Regions from separate parts of the Bacillus sp. 3255 genome, predicted to be linked through region 2. Evidence: riboswitches for the same ligand, from Rfam matches in the RefSeq annotation. Region 2 holds a riboswitch; the other holds the start of a gene.
The links. A riboswitch is a leader RNA that binds a small molecule or an ion and turns the genes downstream of it on or off. The one in region 2 is predicted to bind ZMP and ZTP.

Region 1 (3,404 bases), on a different contig from region 2:
GTCCGTACCGCCGGAAACCAAGTTAATGCCTTCCGCTGTCAGCGCTGTTGCCAACGTTTGAGCGTTGTTGATCACGTTCTGACCGTAAGTTTTGAACTCCGGCTGCAGCGCTTCACCGAAGGAAACGGCTTTCGCAGCGATTGTGTGCATCAAAGGTCCGCCTTGGGAACCAGGGAATACGGCTTTATCGATCGCCGCCGCCCACGCTTTGCGCGTAAGAATCATACCGCCGCGAGGACCGCGAAGCGTTTTGTGCGTCGTTGTCGTTACGAAATGTGCGTGAGGCACTGGATTCGGATGCAAGCCGGCAGCTACCAGACCTGCGATATGCGCCATATCGACGAAGAACAGAGCGCCTACATCGTTAGCTATAGAAGCCAGCGATTCGAAATCGATAGTGCGCGGATACGCGCTTGCGCCTGCAACGAGCATGCGAGGCTTATGCTTGAATGCCGCTTTACGTACATCGTCGTAATCGATGCGGAAATCTTTCTCGCTTACGCCGTAAGCAACGAAGTTGTACAGAATACCGGATGCATTAACAGGGCTGCCGTGCGTCAAGTGACCGCCGTGCGCCAGGTTCATCCCAAGCACCGTGTCGCCAGGGTTCAATGCCGCCAAGTAAACAGCCATGTTGGCTTGCGCACCGGAGTGCGGTTGAACGTTCGCATGCTCAGCGCCGAAGAGCTCCTTCGCGCGATCGCGGGCGATATCTTCCACGATGTCTACGTACTCGCAGCCGCCGTAGTATCTTTTGCCCGGGTAGCCTTCAGCGTATTTGTTCGTCAGCACCGTGCCCATCGCTTCAAGAACGGCTTGGCTCACGATGTTTTCCGAAGCGATCAATTCGATTTTGTCGCGTTGACGGCCTAGCTCGAGGTTCATCGCCTCTACGATTTTCGGATCTTGCTTGCTCAAAAAGTTTGTCATATGGAACTCCTCCTATAAGATAATCTTTTGTCTAAAATAAAACCCTAGCAATCCGCATCCGGCGCGGCTTGCCGATACAACTGCTCTGCAGCCTCAGATGTATAAACGGCTCTCGTCCCGCCGACCAGCTTCGGACGGGTGAACGCCATCGTCACATAAGCGTGGCCGATATTTCGTACGGGCGGTCTGGCCGGTACGGCAACCCTGCGCAAATGCATGCCGATCAACGTGCTGCCGATATCGATGCCGGCGTGCGCCTGAATCGTCTCGACAACGACCGGCTTGGCGAAGTGGCGGTACGCGTACGATGCCATCGAGCCGCCGGCCTTAGGCACCGGGATGACCGACACAGGCTCAAGCTGAGGGGAGATCGCCAAGAGCTCCTCCTCGATCACGAGCGCGCGGTTCAAATGCTCGCAGCACTGATAAGCCAAGTGCAGCCCGAACTCGCGGCTGATGCGCTGCGCCGTCTCGAAGATCGGCTTCGCTGCATCGAGTGTCCCCGACGTGCCGATCCGATGCCCGAGAATCTCGCTCGTGCTCGTTCCAATAACCAGAATGTGGCCCGGCCGAAGACCTCCCACCTTGACCAACTCGCGAAGATTCGTTTCCACGCCCTCTGCAACCGTGTGAAGAATGGAGTCTGTCATCGTCTCACCCGCTCCTGCTTAAGGATGAATCGCGAAGCGATCTTCGATGCTTTGCACTTTGTTAATGCGATTCCGGTGGCGTTCGCCTTGCGAAAACTCGGTTTCCAGCCAAATTTTCACGATTTCCTCCGCCACACCGGGCCCTACGACCCGCTCGCCGATCGCAAGCACGTTCGTATCGTTGTGCTCACGTGTCGCTTTCGCGGAGAAAAGGTCATGCACCAAGGCACAGCGGATACCAGGAACCTTATTGGCGGCAATGGACATACCGATGCCCGTTCCGCAGATCAAGATCCCTTTATCGGCTTCTCCCGATACGACTTGCTCGCAAACCTGCAGCGCATAATCCGGATAATCCACCGAATCCGCACAATTACATCCATAATCGATAACCTGATGACCTAATGATTCAATAAAAGGAATGATAACATCTTTCAAACGATAGCCAGCATGATCCGCACCTAAGGCAATTTTCATGTAAAAACGCTCCTTTGCTTGTTCGAATTCGACCATCCTATTATATCCCAAAGTCCACCAGAAAACGAAAAAAAGAGCGAACACGCTAGAAATAGCGCGTTGCTCTTTTGCCCAGGCGACCGGCCGTATAGCTCAATGCTCCATTGTGGTTAATCCCACTCGTCGCCAGTTACATTGAGTCTTGATTGATATATTCATCATATCGCATTCTGACCGAGGTGTAAAGATGTATCCTGCTGCCATTCTTAGGCTTTCGGACCTTCTCCGCCTTCGCGAAGCTTCTGCACCAATTTATCCAAACTCCGGCTGATTTCCTCCGCCGTCTTCCGATAAACCTCCAAGGAGCCGCCGAACGGATCGGAAATGTCATAGTCGGGAATTTCATCTTCAAGCGTATAAATGCGGTTTCTCTCTTCCACCGTTACAGTTTGGGATAGCGCCCGTTTGAGCTGAAGCTCTGTCACCAGCCGCTCCCTCTCTTCGATGGCCTGTAGGATCCGGTCGTCGTCCTCTACGTATTCCTTGAGGGTGAACGTCTTGTCTACGGCGTCCGGGAACCGCTGAATCACCGACCGTTTGTGCCCCGTGGTCATCGTCAGAATGAGATCGGCCCACTGCACCTCGGACTCCTGAATCGCTAACGAACGAATGTCTTCCTTGAAACCTGCCTCCTGCAGCAGCGATGCACTATTCCGGGAAATGGGAGCGCCCGTTACCGCAGATACACCGGCTGAACGAACTTCCGCCGCTAGTCCTTCTTCGTGCACTCGAATGCGCAGCAAACCTTCGGCTAACGGACTGCGGCACGTATTTCCCGTACAAACAAATAGAATTCGCAACATGAACCCCTCACTTTCCGTTAATTCGTCTCTACCTCTTCTATTGTATCATAGCAAAAACTTGATCCCAAACGCGAGCAAAATCAATCCGCCGAACGCCTCGCCGTACTCCCCGACCCAGCCGTTGACCCGTCGTCCAACCAGCAAACCCGCAATGGAGAGCAGCCCCCCGAACAAACCGAATGCAAACACGGTCAGCAGGATATCCGTCGCAAACATGCCCAATGAGACTCCTACGGAGAAAGAATCGATACTGACGCTAAGCGCAAAAATCGTGAGCCCCCAGAGCGTTCGATGATCGAAGGAAACCGCTTCTTCTCCGCGAACCGAACTATATACCATATGTGAGCCCAGAAGGATAAGCAGACAGCCCCCCGCCGCAGTGGCGACATTGCCAAGCAGCAGCGAGACATATTGTCCCATGAACATGCCCATCAGAGGCATGATGATATGGAAAATACCGATCACGATGCTGATTTTCAGAATATCGAGCAAGCGAATGCCCTTC
Region 2 (3,404 bases):
TTCCCTCCCTCGAAGCTATCTTTCGAATCGGAGATTCGAACACGGATACATGATGGGCTCTTAGCTCTTCACGCTGTTCATCCGTCAATTCGGCCGGGCCGTCTGTACATATCACGTACTCCGAGGTCCACCCCGCCAGCATTTTGGCGGCATGGAGCACACGCGGTCCTTTGGCAATCAGTACGAGCGGCTGATCTCTCAGCTCCCAGCCATCGCAATAAGGGCATACAAAAGCGCTTCGGCCATATACCTCCTGCAAACCGTTGATTTCCAGCGGAAGATCCTTCATGCCGACTGCAAACAGCAGCTTTTTGCAATGAAAGACGCTGCCAGCGGAAGTTGTAATTTGAAAATGTCCATCCTCGCCGGCAACCGCAACCGCCTTCTCCTCCGCGAATTGTACGGAAGGGTAAGCCTGAATCTGCTCTCTGGCGATTCGCCGAAACTCCGCCGGAGCTATGCCATCCCGTGTCAGAAAGCCGTGCGTCTCACGTGTCACCCGGTTGCGAGGCACCCCTTCGTCAATCACGATGACACTCTTTCTTGCTCTGCCCAGTACAAGCGCCGCATTGAGCCCTGCAGGTCCGCCGCCAATAATGCCTACATCCATCTGTTGTCCCACTATAATCACCCTCCCGGATCTTCGATATCCATAATATAAGTACAAGAAGTGCAGCACCTCTTGTTAACAGCCTTCTGCCCTTTATCCAAAAGATGACGCATCTAGCACGCCTTGAATCGTATGCTCCCGCAAATATTGGTACATTTGCTGCTCCGCGCCGATCATGATTTTCTTCACCAAGCACTCTTTGCTGAACGGATCATTCGTGTTTGCCCCATGGTGCTCATTCTCGACCGCCGCCTCCGATTCATAGAACAACTGATGCTGCTGCTCATTCATCTGAAAGCATTCGAACATGTGCTGCCGGCCTTCAACGACTTGAATCACATCAAGAAAGGTAATCTGCTCCGCCGGCCTCGCCAGCTCATAGCCGCCGCTCGCTCCGGTCATCGCTCGTACGATACCGTCCTGACGCAGTTTAGACATGATCTTGGATAAATACGTATCGGAAACGCCGAGCAGCGACGAAAGCTCCTTAATCCCTACATGATGACCGCGCTCTGAGCGGGCTAAGTGGATTAGGGCATGCAAGGCGTATCCTGTGCTCTTGGAAAATTGCATGTCTTCACCTCGATGTAAACTTCCTTATGGACATTATATATCCATAATATCTCCTAAGCTCATGAAATGCAAGCACCAATAGACCGGAAGCCAAGCAAGCTTCGCCTCCGGCCGGACCTGCATGCGGCGAGCTTAACCCCCGGCCGTGTTCGCAGCATCTACCGTGTGCTTCAGCAGCATCGCGATGGTCACTGGCCCTACCCCGGCAGGGACCGGCGTAATCGCCGAAGCGACCGGCAGGCATTGCTCATAGTCCACGTCGCCCACATTCCCCTCATTATAGCCGGCATCCAGCACAATGGCGCCTTGTTTGAGCCAATCGCCTTGCACAAAGTTCGGCTTGCCTACCGCCGCGACGACAATATCGCCCAAGCGGACGATGCTCGCCAAATCGGATGTTCGCGAATGGCAGGTCGTTACGGTCGCATTGCGATTCAATAGCATAGCCGAGACAGGCTTCCCGAGAATGGGACTGCGCCCAATCACCACGGCATGTCTCCCTTCGATGTCGATACGGTAATAGTCCAGGATCTCAACAATAGCCGCCGGCGTACATGACGGGAACCTGGCGACGCCGAACGCATTTTGCGCATATCCTAATGTTGTTACGCCGTCTACGTCTTTGTCGATTCGAATCGCGTCGAATGCCGCACGCTCATCGATATGTGCTGGAACAGGATGCTGAAGCAATATGCCGTGTACACTCGGATCCTCATTGAGCTTGTTGATATGGGCGATTAATTCGTCCGTCGAGGTGCTCTCCGGCAAGTCCACCCGGATGGAGCGCATGCCCAGCTTCCTGCAAGCATGACCTTTCATCTTCACATACGTAGCCGAAGACGGGTCGTTCCCTACGAGTACCGTGGCCAAACAAGGCACGATCCCACGCTGCGACAGACTATTAATACGTACTGCCAGCTCCTCTTTAATGCTCTCTGCAACTTTGCTTCCGTCTAGTATCACCGTATTCATCTCATCAGCCCTTTCTAAACATAAAGAGGCAGGGATTTAGAATCCCTACCTCTGCCCAGGCGTACGGCCGTATAGATATGCGCTCCCTCGTGGTACTCCACGTTTACGCCAGTTGCGCATACGAAGTCATTTCCATCATTATAGGCGGAACTGCACGATCTAACAAGTCCTGACTCGATCAAGGAGTTACTTCTTCTCTGTTCCTTGCAGGCCAACGTGCATAACGGTACGATTGCCTCCCCAATTGGAAATGAAATCGACCTGGTAGCGGCATGAGCGGCTCTCATAGTTGCTGTGCGTCAATTTATCCTGCGCCGTTCCATTGCCGGGACTGTGGATGTTATCCAGAAAGTCGACCTTGCCCGCATACTGATCGTACGCATAACCGAAATCCCGCCATTCGTCGTGTGCAGTTTGTAAATCCCCTGCCGTATAGGAACCGCTGAGTTCCAAATATCCGGTTAATCCGGCATTCGCCTTCGTGCTGTTCCAAATCGCTCTTGTCAAGGCGCTGCTGCTCGTAATCGCATAGGCATTCTCCGCAGCGAGAATCGCGCCGTCGACCTTCGCTTTCTTCTTCGCCGCTTCCTTCTCCTCGGTAAGCTTCGTCATGTGGGCGCTGGCCAGCAGTGCAAGGGTGGTTTGCATTTTCTCCTTGGCCGCTTTTATTTTCTGATTCAGTTCCATCGACTTCTCTTTGGCAAGATCCGCGTTGTTCTCTTTCTCCCACTTCGCCGCATGCCGCTCCTTGTCGGCTTCTACCAAATCGAAAGCAAGCGATTTATCCAACGCGATAATGCGATCCAGGTTGAACGTGCCTTCAGTCTGAATTGCGGCTATGTCGGAGGCTAGCTGATCGTTCGTTTGCATATAGGTGCCTTCATCATATCGCTTGTAAGGAGCCGCTTTCTTCGCCGTTGCAAATTGGAAAATACTGCGTATATTCCCCTTGCTTGTATCGCTGGCAAAGCCGTGTTCATCGAACTTGGCTCCTGTGCAGCTTGCCTTCAACGTCTTCCATTCCGAATGGCTTAATGCCGTCGGAATATGTTCGAACTGGTCCGTAGTCGTACACCACGCATAAAATTCCTTCACATCCGAAGTGTCCAACTCACCCCAATGATCAGCAAGTGTCTGACTGATTTTGGATTGCTGAGGCTTCTTGGATGGCCAAGCCAGCATTTGAATCACAGAGGAGCCCGCAACCAACTGCTGAACGGCCCGATTGCCGATCGTACGCTGCAGTTGC

Region 1: another riboswitch for ZMP and ZTP. It lies ahead of rpiB (ribose 5-phosphate isomerase B); the one in region 2 lies ahead of J2X61_RS07895 (bifunctional 5,10-methylenetetrahydrofolate dehydrogenase/5,10-methenyltetrahydrofolate cyclohydrolase).

The regions. Positions count from the first base shown of each region.
Region 1 covers NZ_JAVDUS010000019.1:152,378-155,781, forward strand. Annotated here, with positions in the region: gene J2X61_RS26275 (serine hydroxymethyltransferase) at 1-930, opposite strand, end outside; gene J2X61_RS26280 (TIGR01440 family protein) at 975-1,580, opposite strand; gene rpiB (ribose 5-phosphate isomerase B) at 1,599-2,057, opposite strand; ZMP/ZTP riboswitch at 2,160-2,240, opposite strand; gene J2X61_RS26290 (low molecular weight protein arginine phosphatase) at 2,303-2,899, opposite strand; gene J2X61_RS26295 (manganese efflux pump MntP) at 2,945-3,404, opposite strand, start outside.
Region 2 covers NZ_JAVDUS010000004.1:215,477-218,880, reverse strand. Annotated here, with positions in the region: gene J2X61_RS07905 (NAD(P)/FAD-dependent oxidoreductase) at 1-610, opposite strand, end outside; gene J2X61_RS07900 (RrF2 family transcriptional regulator) at 704-1,183, opposite strand; gene J2X61_RS07895 (bifunctional 5,10-methylenetetrahydrofolate dehydrogenase/5,10-methenyltetrahydrofolate cyclohydrolase) at 1,316-2,155, opposite strand; ZMP/ZTP riboswitch at 2,202-2,281, opposite strand; gene J2X61_RS07890 (hypothetical protein) at 2,342-3,404, opposite strand, start outside.